One region of the Bacillus sp. 5w2 genome, then DNA from elsewhere that is predicted to be linked to it. Evidence: predicted binding sites of a transcription regulator. Region 1 holds the regulator's gene; each other region holds the start of a gene.

Evidence for each region. Region 1 encodes Rex, which represses fermentation and respiration genes when NADH is low (regulators of the CRP and FNR family bind a similar motif). Its sites were predicted from a motif close to TTGTGAAATATTTCACAA; they were not measured.
Region 2: the regulator Rex is predicted to act here: its motif matches at 2,961-2,978, upstream of ACXY7N_RS05395 (formate/nitrite transporter family protein).
Region 3: the regulator Rex is predicted to act here: its motif matches at 2,688-2,705, upstream of ACXY7N_RS22920 (L-lactate dehydrogenase).
Region 4: the regulator Rex is predicted to act here: its motif matches at 3,341-3,358, upstream of adhE (bifunctional acetaldehyde-CoA/alcohol dehydrogenase).

The regions. Positions count from the first base shown of each region.
Region 1 is NZ_JBTIWT010000033.1:3,358-8,577, forward strand. Features, by position in the region: gene ACXY7N_RS29750 (ABC-F family ATP-binding cassette domain-containing protein) at 58-1,992, opposite strand; gene ACXY7N_RS29755 (redox-sensing transcriptional repressor Rex) at 2,180-2,809, shown strand; gene ACXY7N_RS29760 (YdiK family protein) at 2,842-3,030, opposite strand; gene ACXY7N_RS29765 (CPBP family intramembrane glutamic endopeptidase) at 3,027-3,776, opposite strand; gene groES (co-chaperone GroES) at 4,178-4,462, shown strand; gene groL (chaperonin GroEL) at 4,501-5,220, shown strand, end outside.
Region 2 is NZ_JBTIWT010000002.1:224,986-230,205, reverse strand. Features, by position in the region: gene ACXY7N_RS05415 (MaoC family dehydratase) at 1-3, shown strand, start outside; gene ACXY7N_RS05410 (alpha/beta-type small acid-soluble spore protein) at 151-336, shown strand; gene ACXY7N_RS05405 (TrkH family potassium uptake protein) at 451-1,770, shown strand; yybP-ykoY riboswitch at 1,809-1,974, shown strand; gene ACXY7N_RS05400 (TerC family protein) at 2,065-2,859, shown strand; gene ACXY7N_RS05395 (formate/nitrite transporter family protein) at 3,063-3,914, shown strand; gene ACXY7N_RS05390 (cyclic-phosphate processing receiver domain-containing protein) at 3,942-4,253, opposite strand; gene ACXY7N_RS05385 (prepilin peptidase) at 4,268-4,990, opposite strand; gene ACXY7N_RS05380 (LutC/YkgG family protein) at 5,103-5,220, opposite strand, start outside.
Region 3 is NZ_JBTIWT010000017.1:281-5,500, reverse strand. Features, by position in the region: gene ACXY7N_RS22925 (S8 family serine peptidase) at 1-1,457, shown strand, start outside; gene ACXY7N_RS22920 (L-lactate dehydrogenase) at 1,628-2,572, opposite strand; partial or broken gene ACXY7N_RS22915 (RNA polymerase sigma factor) at 2,862-3,212, opposite strand; gene ACXY7N_RS22910 (nucleoside 2-deoxyribosyltransferase) at 3,482-3,898, shown strand; tRNA gene ACXY7N_RS22905 (tRNA-Glu) at 4,247-4,318, opposite strand; tRNA gene ACXY7N_RS22900 (tRNA-Ser) at 4,324-4,414, opposite strand; tRNA gene ACXY7N_RS22895 (tRNA-Asn) at 4,422-4,496, opposite strand; tRNA gene ACXY7N_RS22890 (tRNA-Ile) at 4,504-4,580, opposite strand; tRNA gene ACXY7N_RS22885 (tRNA-Gly) at 4,591-4,661, opposite strand; tRNA gene ACXY7N_RS22880 (tRNA-Lys) at 4,675-4,750, opposite strand; tRNA gene ACXY7N_RS22875 (tRNA-Thr) at 4,761-4,836, opposite strand; tRNA gene ACXY7N_RS22870 (tRNA-Phe) at 4,851-4,926, opposite strand; tRNA gene ACXY7N_RS22865 (tRNA-Asp) at 4,940-5,015, opposite strand; tRNA gene ACXY7N_RS22860 (tRNA-Met) at 5,019-5,095, opposite strand; tRNA gene ACXY7N_RS22855 (tRNA-Ser) at 5,123-5,215, opposite strand.
Region 4 is NZ_JBTIWT010000005.1:190,280-195,499, forward strand. Features, by position in the region: gene ACXY7N_RS12810 (helical backbone metal receptor) at 1-116, opposite strand, end outside; gene ACXY7N_RS12815 (YrhC family protein) at 273-500, opposite strand; gene adhE (bifunctional acetaldehyde-CoA/alcohol dehydrogenase) at 627-3,230, opposite strand; gene ACXY7N_RS12825 (bifunctional cystathionine gamma-lyase/homocysteine desulfhydrase) at 3,490-4,623, opposite strand; gene ACXY7N_RS12830 (O-acetylserine dependent cystathionine beta-synthase) at 4,626-5,220, opposite strand, start outside.

The sequences.
Region 1 (5,220 bases):
AAGGATGTCGCATAGTCAAAAATCCCGACTTATGAGACATCCTCTTTATCAATACTTTTATAAATGCAATTCTTCCCATTCTGCCATACAAGCTTCCAGTTGCTCTTGTAGTGTTTGCTTTTTCGTTGTAATTTCACTAGCCTTTTCATAATCTGCATATATTTCTGGTAAGCAAAGTTGATCTTCTAACGTAGCAATTTCTTCTTCAAATTCTATGATGTTTTGTTCTAGTTCCTCAATTTTCCGAGTGCGTTGACGCTCTAATTGTTTACGCTCTTTTTCTTCGAGATAATTTAATTTTTCTTGAGCTACAGTTTTTTGAACAGGTGCCTGATTTTCTTGCTGTTCTTGTTGTTCAAATTCTGCACGTTCGATCATCTCATTCTTCTTTTCAACGTAGTAATCGTAATCCCCTAGATATTCCTGTGCACCTTCTGTTGATAACTCAATAACAGTTGTCGTTACACGATTAATAAAGTAGCGGTCATGTGATACGAATAGAAGAGTTCCTGGGTAATCAATTAAAGCATTCTCCAAAATCTCTTTACTATTTAAATCGAGATGGTTCGTAGGCTCATCGAGAATTAATAAATTCGATTTTTGCATCATAAGTTTTGCAAGAGCTAATCGAGCTTTTTGTCCACCACTAAGAGAAGATACGGGCTTTAATACATCATCTCCTGTGAATAAGAAGTTACCTAGTATCGTGCGAATTTCTTTTTCAGGCTGCAATGGATATTCATCCCATAATTCATTTAAAACTCGCTTAGAAGATGTTAAGTTAGCTTGTTCTTGATCATAATAGCCAACAGAGACATTGGATCCGAAAGAAACATCACCATTTAGTAGAGGTAACTTATTCACAAGTGATTTTAACAATGTGGATTTCCCGATTCCGTTCGGTCCAACTAAAGCAACACTATCCCCGCGAGTTAAGCGCATTGTTACATGTTCAATAATCGGATCCTCATCATAGCCGATGGTTGCATCCTTTACTTGTAAAACATCATTTCCGCTTTGTTTTTCAATATCGAAGTGGAAGGATGCTGACTTAGAATCACCTAATGGTCTTGTTAATAATTCCATTCGGTCTAATTGTTTACGACGGCTTTGCGCACGTTTTGTCGTAGATGCACGAGCTATATTTTTTTGAACGAAGTCCTCAAGCTTAGCAATTTCATCCTGTTGCTTTTCATAACGTTTCATTTCTTGCTCGTATAGCGCTGATTTTAAATCTAAATATTTACTGTAGTTACCAACAAATCGTCTGCTCTCTTTATTCGAAATTTCATATACTTGTGTAACGAGTTTATCTAAGAAATAACGGTCATGGGAAACGATTAGTATTGCGCCAGGATAGCCTTGTAAATATTGTTCAAGCCATGTTAATGTTTCGATATCTAAATGGTTTGTAGGCTCGTCCAAAATAAGTAAGTCCGGTTTCGTTAATAATAATTTACCGAGAGCCAATCGTGTTTTTTGTCCACCGCTTAATGTAGAAATCGTCGTCTGATGCGTTTCAACTGGGAAGCCAAGCCCGCTTAAAATCGAACGAATATCTGCTTCGTACTGATAGCCACCTTGATCTTTATAATCTAATTGTAATTGATCGTAATCAGCTAATAATCTTTCATATATAGCCTCGTTTGAAAAGTTTTCTTCTTTTCCCATCTCTTGCTCTAGCCTTCGAAGTTTTGTCTCCATTTGCTGCAAGTGTGTAAAGACGGTTAACATTTCATCCCAAATTGTTAAAGATGTTTCTAACCCGGTATTTTGAGCTAAATATCCGATGGAGACATCTTTCGGTTTTATAATTTCGCCACCATCATGGGATAGCTCACCAGCTATTATTTTTAATAATGTAGATTTTCCGGCTCCATTTCGTCCGACTAATGCGATACGATCTTTCGTTTGAACTTCCAATTTTATGTTTGCAAGAATCGTTTCTGCACCGTATAATTTCGAAAGCGCGTTTACTTGTAATAAAATCAATGTTTTCACCTCAAATAATTTCTTAACTTTGCCATGTTTATATTTCTCAATCATACTAAAAATAGTGTATAGTTTAAAATAAAGAGAGAATACTTCTTTTCTTTATTATACAGGGAAATTCATGAGTGCTAAACTTCTGTATTTGATTCAAGCATATGAATAAAGATAGGAAGAGAGGAGAGGTTATATGGATCAGCACAAAATTCCACAGGCCACTGCCAAACGATTGCCTCTATACTATCGATTTATCCAAAACTTATCTCTTTCTGGTAAGCAACGTGTTTCATCAGCTGAATTGAGCGAAGCGGTAAAGGTTGATTCCGCAACGATTCGAAGAGATTTTTCATATTTTGGAGCGTTAGGGAAAAAGGGTTATGGATATAACGTAAATTATTTATTATCATTTTTCCGTGAAACACTCGACCAAGATGATATAACACGTGTAGCACTTATTGGAGTAGGTAATTTAGGGACCGCTTTCTTACATTATAATTTCACGAAAAACAATAATACAAAAATTGAAATGGCGTTTGACGTTAGTGAAGAGAAAGTCGGAACAGAAATCGGGGGCATTCCTGTATATCATTTAGATGAATTAGAAGAACGTTTATCAACTGATATACAAGTGGCAATATTAACAGTACCCGCTACAGTAGCACAATCTGTAGCAGATAGATTAGCGGAAACGAACGTGCATGGTATTTTAAATTTCACACCAGCGCGCTTAAATGTGTCAGACAATATAAGAATTCATCATATTGATTTAGCAGTAGAATTACAAACACTTGTTTACTTTTTGAAGAATTATCCACAATAAAACGCAGAGGAAGCGACCTCTGCGTTTTATTATTATTTTTTCTTTGTGAATTTAACTAAGATAAGGCGAAGTGCCAAATTAAAATCAATTGTTGCCATAACTGCAAATAGTATTGTCCACATATTCCAGATTGTATCTGTTACGTTCGTAATGGCGAAGCGTGTAAAGATACATCCAAGAAGGAAGTACAATGCAGCCATGAATAATGGCGAGTTTCTCATACTAAAAATCCTCCGATAAAGCCTTGCATTTTTTCAGCTTCTTTAATCATTTCTTGAATTTGTTCATTACTCACTAAAACTTGAGCAATTGCAACTAATGTATTCATTGCAACATGGGCTGCAATTGGAACGATAATGCGCTTCGTTTTTACATATAAAAAGGCGAATACGAGCCCCATAGCAGTGTATACCAATAAGTGAGTAAAATCAAAATGAATTGCTGCGAATACGAGAGAACTAATGATAGCAGCAATAAAGAAATTAAACTTCTTATACAGTGTACCAAATAAAATTTTTCTAAATACGATTTCTTCCAAAATAGGTCCTATTATAGATATAACGATAAGGAACCAAGGTGTCGTTCTTGCGATATCCATAAGTCTCGCTGTATTTTCAGATCCAGGTTTAATACCTAATACATACATTTCGATCATACCGGCAATACTTTGCGAGAAAAATGCTAAGAAGAATCCGATAAAAATCCAACCAATCGTAGCTGGAACAGTAGAGCGCTTTGTATCTAAATGTCTGTCGCGAATATCAGCTTTAAGTAAACAAAGTACGATACATAATGCAATAAAGAAGCTAATGATTGCCCAGTGTCCAGTTATGAGTTGAAATTTCTCTTCTCTAGTAAATCCCCTGTTATCATAAAGTCCAGTTTTCAGCAGAAGTGGTAATCCAGCAATGGATGATAACTGCATTAAAATGTATGTAACGATAACCCACCAATATTGTTTTTTCAAATGGTTTAACCATCCTTTCTAACTCTAGTGTATGAGATAAGGTAGGATAACATGTAAGTATGCTACCTACGATATAAACCTCACTTAAATTATGTTTTTTTCGTAAATCCTTATTTGAAATGATAATAGAAGACAGGAGAAAGTTGTGTGTATAGCGAAAACAACTTAGGGTGTCCTTTCATATTGTAACATACGAGTAGTGGAAACAACGATTCATATAGTAAAGGTAGAAGAAGAGGGACTCTATATAGAAAAGTGTATAGCTTAATTTGCGAAAAAATTATGATTTTTTTACTTGCAAAAGAAATTGAGATTATTTATTATTATAAGTGTGTTAGCACTCGGGTGAGTTGAGTGCTAATAAATAAAATTTACATAACAAAATGAGGAGGTTATTGTTCATGCTAAAGCCATTAGGTGATCGCGTTGTAATTGAGCTTGTTCAAGCAGAAGAAAAAACAGCAAGTGGTATTGTATTACCAGACACTGCAAAAGAAAAACCACAAGAGGGTAAAGTTATTGCAGTAGGTACTGGTCGAGTGCTTGAAAATGGTGAGCGTGTTGCTTTAGAGGTAGCAGCAGGTGATCTTATCATCTTCTCAAAATATGCAGGTACTGAAGTGAAATACGAAGGTACAGACTACTTGATTTTACGTGAAAGTGACATTTTAGCAGTTATCGGTTAATTATATAAATCTTAAAAAATCCAAGGGGGTCAATTATTATGGCAAAAGATATTAAATTTAGTGAAGAAGCACGTCGTTCGATGCTTCGCGGTGTCGACACTCTTGCAAACGCAGTAAAAGTAACGCTGGGACCAAAAGGTCGTAACGTTGTACTTGAGAAGAAATTCGGTTCACCACTTATTACAAATGACGGTGTAACAATCGCAAAAGAAATCGAATTAGAAGATGCATTCGAAAACATGGGTGCAAAATTAGTAGCAGAAGTTGCTAGCAAAACAAATGATGTAGCTGGTGACGGAACAACAACTGCAACTGTATTAGCGCAAGCTATGATTCGTGAAGGTCTTAAAAACGTAACAGCTGGTGCAAACCCAATGGGTCTTCGTAAAGGTATCGAAAAAGCTGTTACTGCTGCAATTGCAGAATTAAAAACAATTTCTAAACCGATCGAAGGTAAATCTTCTATCGCACAAGTAGCTGCTATTTCTGCGGCTGACGAAGAAGTTGGTCAATTAATCGCTGAAGCAATGGAGCGCGTTGGTAACGACGGCGTTATTACTTTAGAAGAATCTAAAGGATTTACAACAGAATTAGACGTAGTAGAAGGTATGCAATTTGATCGTGGATATGCATCTCCTTACATGATTACTGATTCTGACAAAATGGAAGCAGTTCTTGATAACCCATACATCTTAATTACTGATAAGAAGATTTCTAACATCCAAGAAATCTTACCAGTATTAGAGCAAGTGGTACAA
Region 2 (5,220 bases), on a different contig from region 1:
TAGCAAATTTGCTACTCTTTTTTCTATCCAATAACTTCTAATCACACCGATTACTTCCGCGTATGAGTACGCCGTTTCCACATAAAATAACGTTACCAGTTTAGATAGGTACTTAGCTGAACTGGACTACTCATAAGGATGTGTATCAACATGGTAAAAACAAACAAATTACTAGTTCCAGGTGCAGAACAAGCACTTGAACAATTTAAATATGAAATTGCACAAGAATTCGGCGTAAGCTTAGGTTCTAATACAGCATCTCGTTCTAACGGTTCAGTTGGCGGCGAAGTAACGAAACGCCTTGTTGCTTTAGCTCAACAACAATTACGTGGATAAACCTATAACATATGGCTTAGAGGCAGATATTCTCTGCCTCTTTCTATTTTTAACATACATAATCGTGCTTTTTCACATACTAGTAAGAGCAAACTGAAAGGAACGATATGTAACATGAAACGGATTAACATTCGTATGAGTCCTCCCCGTGTTCTTACTTTGTCTTTTATTATGTTATCAGTTATCGGCACATGCTTATTAAAGCTACCAATTGCTACAACAACGTCTATTTCATGGCTCGATGCTTTATTTACAACCGTTTCTGCTTGTACGGTTACAGGGCTTGGTGTTGTGGACACTGGGAAAGTATTTACCTTATTTGGCCAATGTGTCATTTTAGCGCTTATACAAGTTGGCGGACTTGGCATTATGAGCTTTGCCGTTTTAATTGCAATTATGCTCGGCAGAAAAATTGGCCTTCAAAACCGAATTTTACTGCAACAAGCGTTAAATCAAACGAATATTGGTGGCGTCATTCGTCTTGCCAAAGCATTATTTTTATTCTCTTTTACAGTCGAATGTATCGCTACTTTGATTCTTTCTTTTGAATGGGTACCGAAATACGGTATTGCTAAAGGGGTCTATTATAGCTTTTTTCATTCGATCTCTGCATTTAACAATGCTGGTTTTTCTGTATGGAGCGATAATTTAATGTCCCATTCTCATAGCATTCTTGTCAATCTCGTTATTTCCTCCCTCATTATTTTAGGTGGGATTGGTTTTACAGTAATCGTAGATATAAAAAGAAAGAAAAATTTTAAAAACCTTACATTACACTCAAAACTTATGCTCTCTTCTACTCTAATCGTCAATATTATTGCGACTGTTTTTATTTTTATATTCGAGTTCCACAATTCCCTTTCTATGAGAGGATTTACCCCATTTGAAGAAGGAATGGCCGCTTATTTCCAGGCGATTTCAACGCGTACTGCCGGGTTTAATACAGTTGATATTTCTGCATTATCAAAGCCTTCCCTTTTATTAATGATGCTCCTAATGTTTATTGGGGCTGGCAGTGCTTCAACTGGTGGTGGAATTAAGTTAACAACATTTTTAATCATGTTTTTTGGGGTATTTAAATTTTTACAAGAACGAGATGATATTGTCGTGTTTAAAAAATCTATTAAAGATACTCTCATCGTCAAATCATTGACCATCACGATTATTTCCATTTCATTTATCTTTTTTGCTATTTTAATTTTAAGTATTACTGAGCGAGTTCCTCTATTGATGAGTGCTTTCGAAGTATTTTCAGCATTTGGGACTGTCGGTCTCAGTATGAATTTCACACCACACTTAACTATGATTGGAAAAGCTATTATCATCTTTATGATGTTTTTTGGGAAGATGGGACCTTTAACATTGGCTTTTTCTTTTGCACGTAAAAAGAAACAAAAAATAAAATATCCGAATGAAGATATTTTAACAGGTTGACAACCGTATAAATTATCCATATAATGAGAGTACAATAGCATATCTCCAAAGGGGAGTAGCGTCCAAGAATCTTTCTTGGAAACAAAGTCGTCATTACGTAGAACTTAGTTCTTCCGGCTTTGTTGGCATTTTCATTACATATGTCTAGCAAGACCTTTGCCTATTAACGGCAGAGGTCTTTTTTGCATTCATTACCAAATTCTTCCAAAGTTAATAGGCAGGAGTATGGGGAAACTAAATAGTGGGGAAATTCTTCACTTATTTAGTACTTATAGAAATGAGAGGAGAATGTACATGGATGTATCATTATTATTGGAGTATGGTTGGGTATTACTCATCCTAATTGCACTTGAGGGGATTTTAGCGGCTGATAACGCGCTTGTTCTTGCAATTATGGTAAAACATTTACCAGAAGAAAAACGAAAGAAAGCACTATTTTATGGATTAGCGGGGGCATTTGTTTTCCGATTCGGATCGTTATTTATGATCTCGTTCTTAGTCGATGTATGGCAAGTGCAAGCAATTGGTGCCATTTACCTTATGTTTATCGCTGGTAATCACTTATTTAAAACGTATGTTAAAAAGAATACAGATGAAGAAACAGAAGAAAAAGAAGCAAAGAAAAAACAAGAGAATTTTTGGTGGACTGTATTTAAAGTTGAGGTTGCTGATATCGCCTTCGCAGTTGATTCAATTTTAGCTGCTGTTGCATTAGCAATGACTTTACCAAAAACAGGATTAGGTACAATTGGTAGTCTTGATACTGGGCAATTCGTTGTTATCTTTGTAGGTGGACTTATCGGATTAATCATTATGCGATTTGCAGCAACTGCTTTCGTACAAATCTTAAAACGTAAACCAGGACTTGAAACTGCAGCATTCTTAATTGTAGGTTGGGTTGGTGTGAAGCTAGCAGTTTATACATTAGCACACCCTGCATTAAATGTAATTCCACATTCATTCCCAGAATCCACTCCGTGGAAGCTTACATTCTGGATTGTATTAGTCGGAATCGCAGTTGGTGGTTGGTTCTTCTCGAAAGAAGTAGAAGTAAAAGTAGAAAAGAATTTAGACGAAAAAGCGCTGTAATTACAGCGCTTTTTCTTTTTTCCTTGTCCCCTCTCTATGTCCAGAAAAAATTCCATTATACTATTTTTTGTAAGCGTTTTCCTTATATATGTATGTCCTTTTTGTGAAACATTGCACAAACTCATTGAAACTATGACCGAATCCATGTACTTTATTCATATAAGGAGTATTTATAGATGATGTACTAAAGGAGCGTATTACTCATGCTAGAACAAGGATTAGATTATGTTGTCAAACTGGCTAAGAGCAAAAAACAAATGCTAGATACAAACCCGCTGCAATATTTCATTCGTGCCGCACTTGCGGGTATTTATATCGGCTTTATTATTGTACTATGTTTTAAATTAGGTAACTTTTTTCACATTGCAGATTCACCAGCAACTTATTTAGCTGCTTCTATGTTTTTCGGAATTGCCCTCGTACTTATTATATATGGCGGTGCTGAATTGTTTACTGGAAATACAATGTATTTCACAGTGGCAACTTTACGAAAAGAAACAACGATTTCTGATACACTTCGTAACTGGGTTGCTTGTTATGCAGGTAACTTAGCTGGCGCTTTATTCTTTGCCTTACTATTTTACGCAACTGGCATTTTCGGAGCAATTGATCACGGTCATTTCATGAATAAAGTAGTGGAAGGAAAAATGAATACACCTACAATACAATTATTCTTTAAAGCAATTTTATGTAACTGGCTTGTATGTCTTGCTTGTTTCTTACCTTCTCAAGTTAAAGGTGATACAGCAAAAATTATGATGATGATGCTACTCGTTTTCACATTCTTCTTATCTGGTTACGAGCATAGCATCGCAAACTTATCACTATTTGCTTTATCTTTAGTTTCACCGCATCCGGAGACAATTTCTTTTGCAGGTGCTATTCATAATTTAATTCCAGTTACAATTGGTAACATTATTGGCGGGTCTGTATTTGTCGGTATGGTATACCACTACTTAACAAAGAAAACACCTGAAGTTCAACAGGAAGAAACTGAAATCGCAGCAGCTCAACAAGAAGAGATTATTCCTTTACAAGCACATATGAAACATTAAAAACTCCAAAGTTTTACTTTGGAGTTTTTAGCTCCCCACATATTTAACAACAAGATTAGGATTAATCTCTCCTTCTTCCTTTCCCTTATTAATTCTCTGTTTCACCTTGTACATACCGATGACATCATTCGTATGAAGGTGAATTTCATTTACGTATAACCCCTCTTTACAAAAAACCTCTACAAAATCTAATCCACTTTTTTCTCCCCACCCCATATTGAAATCAAGGGAAAGAATATTCACATCATAATCCCGAACCATTTGCAAGGCACATTCTACTGTAGTTGCGGGCACATACCCGTACGGACAACTTCTTTGATCATCCATATATACGTTCACTCTCTATCCCCTCTCTATTTTGTATACGTGACCAACATGTAACATATTGCCCCAAGGCTAATAAAAGGGCCAAACGGAATTGGGGTCCTCATTTTCATACGTTTTAATACTATACCAGCCCCAAAGAAACAGAGACTAAAACAAGATGCTAAAAATAAAATCATAAAAATCCCTTTCAGTCCCACTATAAATCCAAGTAACGAAAGTAATTTTACATCTCCTCCACCAAGCCCTTCTGGATATATTTTTTGCATGCAATATAACAAAATGAATATAACCCCACTACCAACTATACTATCTGTCCAAGTGACTAACGGTACAAAAACACATTCTAAAATGAGTAAACAGGCGAACCAAGCTAAAATACGATTAGGGATTAACATATATATGTAATCTGTAATTGAAATAATAAGAAGTAACGAAAAAAGCGATAAAATGATGATAAGCTCTCGTTCCACCCCAATCATATATACAGTAAGAAGAAATATCATTCCGGTTACAAGTTCAAATACTACGTACAAAATTGAAATTTCCCTCTTACAATTCGTACAACGTCCTCTTTGTATACAAAATGAAATGATTGGAATCAATTCTTTTGGCTTCAGCACATACTTACAATAATAACAATGTGAACGCGGGGTAATGATAGACTCACCTAGTGGAACTCTCATCGCAATTAACATAAAAAAAGAACCAAACACCATCCCCACTAACAATGCATATAAATAAGTGAACATCCCTTCCTCTCCTTTCCAGAAGAACATAGCAAAAAAAGGAGAGAACTTCTACTTTATATTATCTCTATTCTATTAAAAAAGCAGGCCATTTTCTGGCCTGCTTTCCCCTCTTTTATACGATGAAATATACTGCTTTTAATGGTCCATGTACTCCGACAACAAGATTCATTTCAATATCTGCCGAGTTACTAGGTCCTGTAATAAAGTTAATACAAGATGCCACTGTCTCG
Region 3 (5,220 bases), on a different contig from region 1:
TTGTCGGCTACGATAAAGCCGGGAAAGCACGTGTGAAAGGTGATTATGTCGTAATTGATAATACACCACCGGAAGTGAAATTAACGGGATTAAAACCTGGTATTTATGAATTAAATGAAGAGAATTATACAGTGGAAGATGGCAAAAAGGCACTATGGATTAAAGGTAATGTATATGATTCAAACGTTGACTACTTAAAAGGAAAAGGCTTAAACATTACGCAAGAAGCGAATGGCGTTATGTACTATGATTATTCCCCATACTTGCATAAGTTTTTACCTATTAATGCAAATGGTGACTTTAAAGTTGGCATTACTCCTGAATCCTTTAAGCTGGAAGGCCCAATGAACACAGGCGTATATATTTTCGATTATGCAACTGCAGGACCTGACTATCCAAACGGTGTAAATAACTATTGGTTTATCCCGCAAGGAGCTCAATATGCGAAAACTAGCTATGATAAAAGAGAAGTATACAAAAATGATGAACTTACTGTAACCCTAAATGCGAAACACGTAAAACAATTCGTTGCTGGGGAATTTAACGTAAAATTCCTAGAGAAGAACTTCAAATTTGCAAATGCGAAATTGAATCCTGCTTTTGAAAAACTCCTTTCTGAAAAAGGGGTAACAGCAAAAGTAAATGAACCGAAACTAGAAGCAGGTTCTGTTACAGTAGGCGGAGCTATCGATGACAAAAACTTCGCTGGATTAGATGGTGATTTCCCATTCATTGATGTAACGTTCAAAGTCGAAAACGATGAGTTTTATGAAGCAAATGCTCAATTAGATTTATCAGTGTTCGCTTACTGGAAACAAGGTGAACCAGAACCAAACAGAATGCGTGTACTTCAAGATCAAACATTCTCAGTTATGTCCTTAAACTCACTAGTAGAAGGAAATATTAAACCTGGTGCATTCTTAAATGAACGTGGATATTTAGATGAAAAATTCGATTATACAAAGCTTGGCGTAAAAGTATATGCAACAGATTCCTACCGTCATAAGTTTGAAGGATCACTAGATAAATATGGATACTTCAAGCTGAATGGATTTCCAGTTAATAAACGCGACTATAACTTATATGTAGAAGTTCCAGGACATTTAACAAGCCGTCTAACAACGAAATTAGGTACTGAAAAAGATGGTAAGCTGCTTGGTCAATATTATTATGCACGCCTTGATGAAAACCTTGCCGGTGATGTAAACGGTGATAAAGTAATTGATATAAAAGATGCTGAAATTATCGCTAGCAACTATGGTAAAAAAGGAGTATCTGTAAAAGACGGAGACCTTAACAAAGATGGTATTGTCGACGAAAAAGATATTCGCTTTGTTGAAAAGAACTTCTTGAAAAAGGGTCCGGATGCATCTAAATCACAAACACCTGCGGAAAAATCAAAAAGCGGTACACTGGCAGATATCTTAAAGAAATTGGGATTAACGCCTAAAAAATAATAATAAAGAGCACTCTACGTAAAGTAGAGTGCTCTTTTCTATAAACGATCCTTATCCAGCAAAAGGGGTATATTGGGGATATACAAGGAAACCGGAAAAGGAATTTATATTAAATTATATGAATTCAGAGGTAGGAAGCAGTGTCCCGCCTCTGAATGATTTATCAATTATTATAGTACTGGTGCCATTGTTTCTTTTAATACTTTTACAGAATGAGCGAATTTCGCTTTTTCATCTTCATTTAGCTCAAGTTCTACGATTTCACGTACACCTTCGCGGTTAATAACAGCTGGAACACCTACGAAAGCATCTTTCTCACCGTATTGTCCTTCAAGGTATGCAGATACAGTTAATACGCTGTTCTCGTTGCTTAAGATTGCTTTAGTTACACGAAGTAGTGACATACCGATTCCGTAGTAAGTTGCACCTTTACGCTCGATGATATGGTAAGCTGCATCACGTACGTTTTCGAAGATTTTGTCTAAGTCTTCTTGTTTGTACTGTTCGTTGTTAGCTAAGATTGTTTCTAGTTTTTGTACACCGATAGTAGCGTGGCTCCATACTGGAAGTTCAGTGTCACCGTGTTCACCAACGATGTAAGCATGTACGTTACGTGGATCTACATCTAAGTAGTCACCTAACATGTAACGGAAACGAGCAGAGTCTAAAGTTGTACCAGAACCGATTACACGCTCTTTTGGTAGACCAGATTCTTTCCAAGTTACGTAAGTTAAAATGTCAACTGGGTTAGTTGCAATTAAGAAGATTCCATCGAATCCGCTATCCATAATACCGCGAACGATTTGTTTAAAGATTTTTGTGTTCTTCTCAACTAAGTCTAAACGAGTTTCACCTGGCTTTTGTGGTAATCCAGCAGTGATAACTACTAAATCTGCATCTTTACAATCTGCATAGCTACCGCTCCAAACTTTTGTTGGTGATGGAGAGAATGGTACTGCATGGCTTAAGTCCATCGCTTCCCCTTCTGCTTTTGCTTCATTAACATCTACTAATACGAATTCTTCAGCTACACCTTGGTTGATCATTGAGTAAGCGTAACTACAACCTACAGCTCCTGTTCCTACTAATACTACACGATTGATACCTTTTTTCATGTTAATTTCCCCTCTCTATTGTTCACATCTATTTTTTATGATTGTTTAAGTAATTAATTAAAATACTAATTTAATGTTGTTTAACTTCTTTACACTCATATTGTAGCACGTATTATTGTGAATTACTTCACAAATTATGACCTATTTGTGAACTTTTTCACATAGAGTGTAAAGTTGATGGAATAGGTGTGGAATCCATTTTAATGGAGGCGTTTTCTTTAGATTGTGAAAGGATTTTTCTTATGTTTTCTTTGGTGATTGAAATTATATCAGCGATTTTCTGAATATATCAAGCGCAACTCACATTTTCTTCTTTCATCTCTAATATGGTTGCTATTTCCTTATATAAAAGTTCATAATTATACTTTAATAAAAGGATATATTTATATATTGGATTCATCTTTCCAAGCATGCTTTGTATTTCTACTTGAAGCTCTTTTCTCAAAAGTGGTTCATCTAATCCTTTTGATCCAATTAATTGAACAGATTCAATCGGGATTTCTTCACTACGCTTTTGCCTTCTTGCTAAATCACGGTGTCTATTAATCGCAACTTGAAATAACCATGTTTTTATATAAGTAATTTTCATATTTGGTACAGACAATAATGCTTTATGTATCGTGTCTTGAACAATGTCTTCTACATCTGCTGGTGTTAGCCCCTCGCCATCAAGTTAAAATTTAATACGATCCCCAGAACCATAAAAATGGACCTCGTTGTTATAAAAGACACAATATTTTTGTTTTGGAAGCATTATAAAATTTTTAACTTTCACAGCATAATTACTTTGTAATTATACCTTTTATTATCTCAAAACCAAAAACTCTTATTAAAACTTGTTTACATACATACAAATCATATAAGTGAATAAAAAATAATTATTTTTATAACCATTAGGGGGGCAAATAAATGAATATATATTTAGCCGGGCCATTTTTCAACCCTGAACAAATTGCACTATTAGAAAAATTAGAGATAATTTTATCTAAGAAAGGATTAAATGTATTTTCTCCACGAAAATATATGAGTAAATTTCCCTTTGGATCTTATGAATGGCAATTTCAAAACTTTGTTACTGATGTAAATGCAATTCAACATAGTGATATTACCTTTGCAATATATAATGATCAAGATTCCGGAACAATGTGGGAAGTTGGGTATACTTGGTCACTTAAAAAACCTATTATTATTTTTAATACTAAAGAAAAAGTTGTTAATCTTATGATTACACAATCTTTACATGCATATTTGGATAGCTTTGATAAAGTAATTCAGTATGATTTTAATAAATTACCTCGTATATTTTATGATGGAGCTGTAACGTAATCAAAAAAAGAAAAAAGCTCATGTGAAATTAAACTTATATAATCTTAACGTGGTTTATTTCCAAAATGATGGCGATACCCCATCACCATCAAGCTAATTTTGAGGGCATTATAAAATTCTTAGGTTAATGGGCATATGGTGTTAGCCCTATTTTAAGAAAATACCTATAAATGCTTTTAGAGGTTTTTATAATAATCTTTTCATACTCCATCGCTCTCTCCTTTCTATTAGTTAGACGATTAGAATAGAAAAAAGTATACAAGAAATCTATAAAAAAAAAGCAGACGATTCAAAGTCCGCTTTTACACAACAAAAAAGAGATAGCAGATTATGCTATCTCTTTTAGTATGACCCGTACGGGATTCGAACCCGTGTTACCGCCGTGAAAGGGCGGTGTCTTAACCACTTGACCAACGGGCCAGTTCTGGCAGAGAAGAAGGGATTCGAACCCTCGCACCGCGTTCGCGATCTACTCCCTTAGCAGGGGAGCCCCTTGAGCCACTTGGGTACTTCTCTATAAATATGGCTCCGCAGGTAGGACTCGAACCTACGACCGATCGGTTAACAGCCGATAGCTCTACCACTGAGCTACTGCGGAACAATTATGGTGGGCCTAAATGGACTCGAACCATCGACCTCACGCTTATCAGGCGTGCGCTCTAACCAGCTGAGCTATAGGCCCATAATTGAAAAGCGGGTGAAGAGAATCGAACTCTCGACCAGAGCTTGGAAGGCTCTTGTTTTACCACTAAACTACACCCGCATTAAATTATAAATGGTGAGCCATGAAGGATTCGAACCTTCGACCCTCTGATTAAAAGTCAGATGCTCTACCAACTGAGCTAATGGCTCATTTTGAAAGTGGTGCCGACTAGAGGACTTGAACCCCCAACCTACTGATTACAAGTCAGTTGCTCTACCAATTGAGCTAAGTCGGCTTGCGACTTCAAAATGGTGGCTCGGGACGGAATCGAACCGCCGACACGAGGATTTTCAGTCCTCTGCTCTACCGACTGAGCTACCGAGCCTTTATGTAAAAAATGGCGGTCCCGACCGGGGTCGAACCGGCGATCTCCTGCGTGACAGGCAGGCATGTTAACCACTACACCACGGGACCATTTGGTTGCGGGGACAGGATTTGAACCTGCGACCTTCGGGTTATGAGCCCGACGAGCTACCGTGCTGCTCCACCCCGCGATGATAAAATATTTAATTTAGAAAAAATGGAGGAGGTAGAGGGATTCGAACCCCCGCGCGACTCTCGCCGCCTGTCGGTTTTCAAGACCGATCCCTTCAGCCGAACTTGGGTATACCTCCGAGAT
Region 4 (5,220 bases), on a different contig from region 1:
TCTTTTCCTTTTTCTGTTTTTGTTGCAGATGCTTTTTCGTTTCCTTTTGCACTGCAACCGATTAATAAGAAAAAAATAGATAAAATTGCTGTGAATAGCGCAATAGATTTTTTCATTCTTCCACCTCTAACTGATAATGATAATCATTAACTACTATTCTACTTTAATTGATAAGGATTATCATTGTCAATATAAACCGCATACATTTTTTACAAAAAACAAAGAGCACTACAAAAAGATTCGTCCTTTTCGTAGTGCTCTATTTCATAATATTACTCACATTCATTTCCCTCTAACTGATCTCGTATCACTTTCACACGCTGAAAGAAAAAGAATGATAAACTTAAAAATATAACGATGCTTCCCATCATAACAAAAAATTGTATTGTTTCTTTTGCTCCATTCGGAATCAATAAACCAACCATTAACAATGTACTTACCGCGAGAAGAATTTGTCCGAACCGAGTATAATCTTCTATTTTTTCTTGTAATTCTTTCATTATATTCTCACTCCTCCATTTCACTGTATCATATTCTCTTAAACTTAAAGACAAGTAAATACAGCCATTCTGGGAGATGTTTTCCAAAAGAAAAAGAGCCGCTTTATTGCGACTCTTTCATAACCATTACTCTCCTTTATATGCTTCCATATAAATTTCTTTCAGCTCTGAAATGAGAGGTAATTTTGGATTAGCTGTTGTACATTGATCTTCAAAAGCTCTTTCTGCTAATAATCCAACAACCTCTTCAAATTCATCTTTAGCAACTCCTTGTCCTGCAATACTCATATTTATATTTAAGCTTTTTCCAAGCTCAATAATTGCCTGGACGAGTGATTCCACACCTTCTGTTGTTGAACTTGCTGGAAGCCCGATTGTTCTCGCAATATGTGCATAGCGTTCATCAGCTACAAAGTGCTCATATTTTGGGAACAATGCGTGTTTTCTTGGCTTAATAGCATTATAGCGAACTACGTGCGGCATAAGAATTGCATTCGCACGTCCATGCGGAATATGGAATTCTGGTCCAATTTTATGTGCTAAACTGTGATTAATACCTAGGAAAGCATTTGCAAATGCCATCCCTGCGATTGCAGAAGCATTATGCATTTTTTCGCGTGCTTCTTCATCATTTCCATCTTTAAATGCTCTTGGTAAATATTTAAATACAAGATCAATGGCTTTTAATGCTAATCCATCTGTATAGTCATTTGCCAGAACAGACACATACGCCTCGATTGCATGCGTTAATACGTCCATCCCAGTGTCTGCTGTTACATGTGGTGGTACTGTCATTACAAATTGTGGATCAACAATTGCTACATCTGGCGTTAATTCATAATCTGCAAGTGGATACTTTATATTATTTTTCTTATCTGTAATAACCGCAAATGGTGTCACTTCTGATCCTGTTCCTGATGTTGTTGGAATGGCAACAAACTGTGCCTTACTTCCTAATTCCGGATATTTACATGTACGTTTTCTTATATCTAAAAACTTCTGTTTAATTCCATAGAATGTTGTTTCTGGGTGCTCATAGAAAAGCCACATCCCTTTCGCTGCATCCATAGCTGAACCACCACCAAGTGCGATAATTACATCTGGCTTAAAACTTCTCATCATTTCCGCACCTTTAAACACTGTTTCATCTGATGGATCTGGCTCAACCTCAAAGAAAACTTCAACTTTTACATCATTTGCATGTTTACGTAAATAATGTGTAACCGTATCTACATATCCGTGCTCAACCATTCCTGGATCCGTTACAATAAATGCGCGTGAAATGTTAGGCATATTCGCTAAATATGCTGTCGCATGTTTTTCAAAATAAATTTTGGGTGGTAATTTAAACCACTGCATATTCTTTTTTCTATTTGCCAACCTTTTTATATTTAATAAATGCGTCGCTGTTACGTTTTGAGAAACTGAGTTTTTCCCGTAGGAACCGCAACCAAGCGTAAGTGATGGAATAAATCCATTATATATGTCGCCGATTCCACCTTGTGAGGAAGGGGCATTTACAATAAGGCGGCAAGCTTTCATGCGTAATCCAAATTGCTTTTGCACTTCTTTATTTACAGAATGGATGACTGCTGAATGTCCTAAACCACCGAGGTTTAACATTTCCTCGCAATATGTAAATCCTTCTTCTAATGAATTTGCTTTTACACAGGCTAATACTGGACTCAGTTTCTCACGAGATAGTGGATAGGCTGCTCCGATACCTTGAATTTCAGCTACAAGCATTTTTGTATTTTTAGGCACAGTAATTCCAACTAATTCGGCAATATACTGTGCGGATTTCCCTACAATATCACTATTTACTGCACATGTATTTTCATTAATAACAAGTTTTTCTAATTTTCTTCTCTCTTCCTCTGTTACAAAGTAACAATTGTTTGCAATCATTTCTGTTTTCACATCATCATAAATTTCCTTATCTACAATGATTGCTTGTTCTGATGCACAAATCATACCGTTATCAAATGTTTTTGATAAAATTAAATCATTAACGGCTCGTTTTATATGCGCTGATTTCTCTATATAACATGGTACATTACCAGGACCTACACCTAGCGCTGGTTTTCCAGTAGAATAAGCTGATTTCACCATACCTGCTCCTCCAGTTGCCAAAACAAGTGCAACACCTTCATGGTTCATTAATTGTTTCGTTGCTTCGACAGAAGGTCTTTCAATCCACTGAATACAATGTTTTGGTGCCCCTGCCTTCACCGCTGCATCATATACTGTTTTCGCCGCTGCAATGGAACAGTTTTGTGCTGAAGGATGAAATGCGAAAATAATTGGATTTCTCGTTTTTATCGCAATCAATGCTTTAAACATTGTTGTCGACGTTGGGTTCGTTACTGGCGTTACCCCAGCTACTACACCGACAGGTTCCGCAATTTCTATTATTTCTTCATGAGGATCTTCGTGAATAATCCCTACTGTTTTATCTTTCTTTATGCTATGCCAAATATATTCAGTAGCAAAAATATTTTTAATGCATTTATCTTCGTATACACCACGCCCTGTTTCTTCAACAGCCAACTTTGCAAGTGGCATATGTTGATCAACACCTGCTAATGCCATTTCATGAACAATGTTGTCAATTTGCTCTTGTGTAAAGCTTTCTAATGCTTGTAAAGCCTTCCGACCGTTATTCACTAACGTTTCAATCATCTCTTTTACTTCCTGCATTTCATTTACAACTTTCTCTTTGACTACCATGTAAATTCCTCCTATTCTGCTATCTTGGACTAAATAAGACCCTATAGGTCGTAATCAGTCCCGATTAGCGCAAAAAAAATAGAGTTGCTTTCCTACATGAACCTCATTGTTTGTGAAATATTTCACAAGTTTGTTCGTGAGTAACACTTCATGAACTTAATATACATGAAATCATTTCATTTGTGTATGTCTATTTTGTGAAATGTTTCACAAAATAACATAATAAAAATGCACTGCCTATATTAGCAGTGCATTTTTATTATGCTAGCGCTTGTGCTAGATCTTCAATTAAATCTTCGCCGTCTTCAATACCGACAGAAATACGAATTAATGTATCTGTAATTCCTAATTCCTTGCGACGATCTGCTGGGATTGATGCATGTGTCATTTGAGATGGAATAGAAATTAAACTTTCTACTGCTCCTAAACTTTCAGCAAGTGTAAAGTATTGTAATTTCTCAAGTACTTTATTTAATGTTTCTTCGCTATCTACATCAAATGAGATAATAGCACCAAATCCATTTGCTTGTTCTGTTGCTAATTCATGGTTTTGATGTGACTCAAGACCTGGATAATATACTTTATTTACTTTTGGATGGTTATTTAAAAACTCAGCAATTGCACGTGAATTCGTTTCATGTTCTTCCATTCGAATTCCTAATGTTTTTAAACCACGAAGTAGTAAGAAGCTATCTTGTGGGCCAAGAATGCCTCCTGTTGAATTTTGCACAAAGTGAAGATCTTCTGCTAATTGCGGGCTATTTACAACTACTAGACCTGCAACTACGTCACTATGACCTCCTAAATATTTCGTTGCACTATGAAGTACAATGTCTGCTCCTAAAGAAATCGGCGACTGCCAATATGGCGTCATGAATGTGTTATCAATAATTGTTAATAAATCTTTCTCTTTAGCAAGAGTAGATATTTTTTTAATATCAGTAATTTTTAGTAATGGATTCGTTGGTGTTTCTACATAAACCGCTTTCGTATTTGGAAGAATCGCTTCTGCAACTTCCTCTAAGTTTGTTGTATCTACAAATGTATGCTCAATACCGAAACGGTTTAATACTTTCGTGATAACGCGGTACGTTCCACCATAAACATCATCAGTTAAAATAACGTGGTCACCTTTTGAGAACAACATAATTGTCGCTGTAATAGCAGCCATTCCTGAGCCAAATGCAAATCCCGCATGGCCGTTTTCTAATACAGCAATCATTTCTTCTAAAGCTGCACGTGTTGGGTTACCTGTACGTGAATATTCATATCCTTGATGTTTACCAACTGCTTCTTGTTTGTACGTACTTGTTTGATAGATCGGTACGTTTACAGATCCAGTTGAAGGTTCTCCTATGCGAATACCATGAATTAACTTTGTCTTTGCTCTCATTTTTATTCCCATCCTTTGTATATGTCTTTACTTAAATAGCGCTCACTACTATCGGGAAAAATCGTTACAATATTTGTACCTGGTGCCGCTTTCTCTGCTTCAAGTAAACTTGCATGAAATGCTGCTCCTGAAGAGCTCCCAACAAGCAGTCCTTCTTTTTGCGCTAATTCCTTCACTCGTAAAAATGCATTTCGATCAAAAATTGTATGAATTTCATCAAAATACGATGTTTTCAAAAATGGCGGGATGAATTCAAGGCCAATCCCTTCCGTTTCATGTGAACCAGCTTTACCACCATTTAAAATAGATCCTTCTGGTTCCACAATAACCGTTTTTATATCTACATTTTTTTCTTTCAAATAAGATGCAGTCCCCATGAATGTACCACCAGTTCCTGCTCCTGCAACAAATATGTTAATCTCTCCGTTCAATGCGTCCCAAAGTTCAGGACCTAATGTTTTGAAATAAGCACGAGGGTTTGCTTCATTTGCAAACTGACTTGGAGAGTATGAATTCGGTATTTCATTTACTAACTCTTTCGCTTTTGCAATTGCACCGGTCATTCCTTGCTCAGTCGGTGTATGCACGACCGTTGCG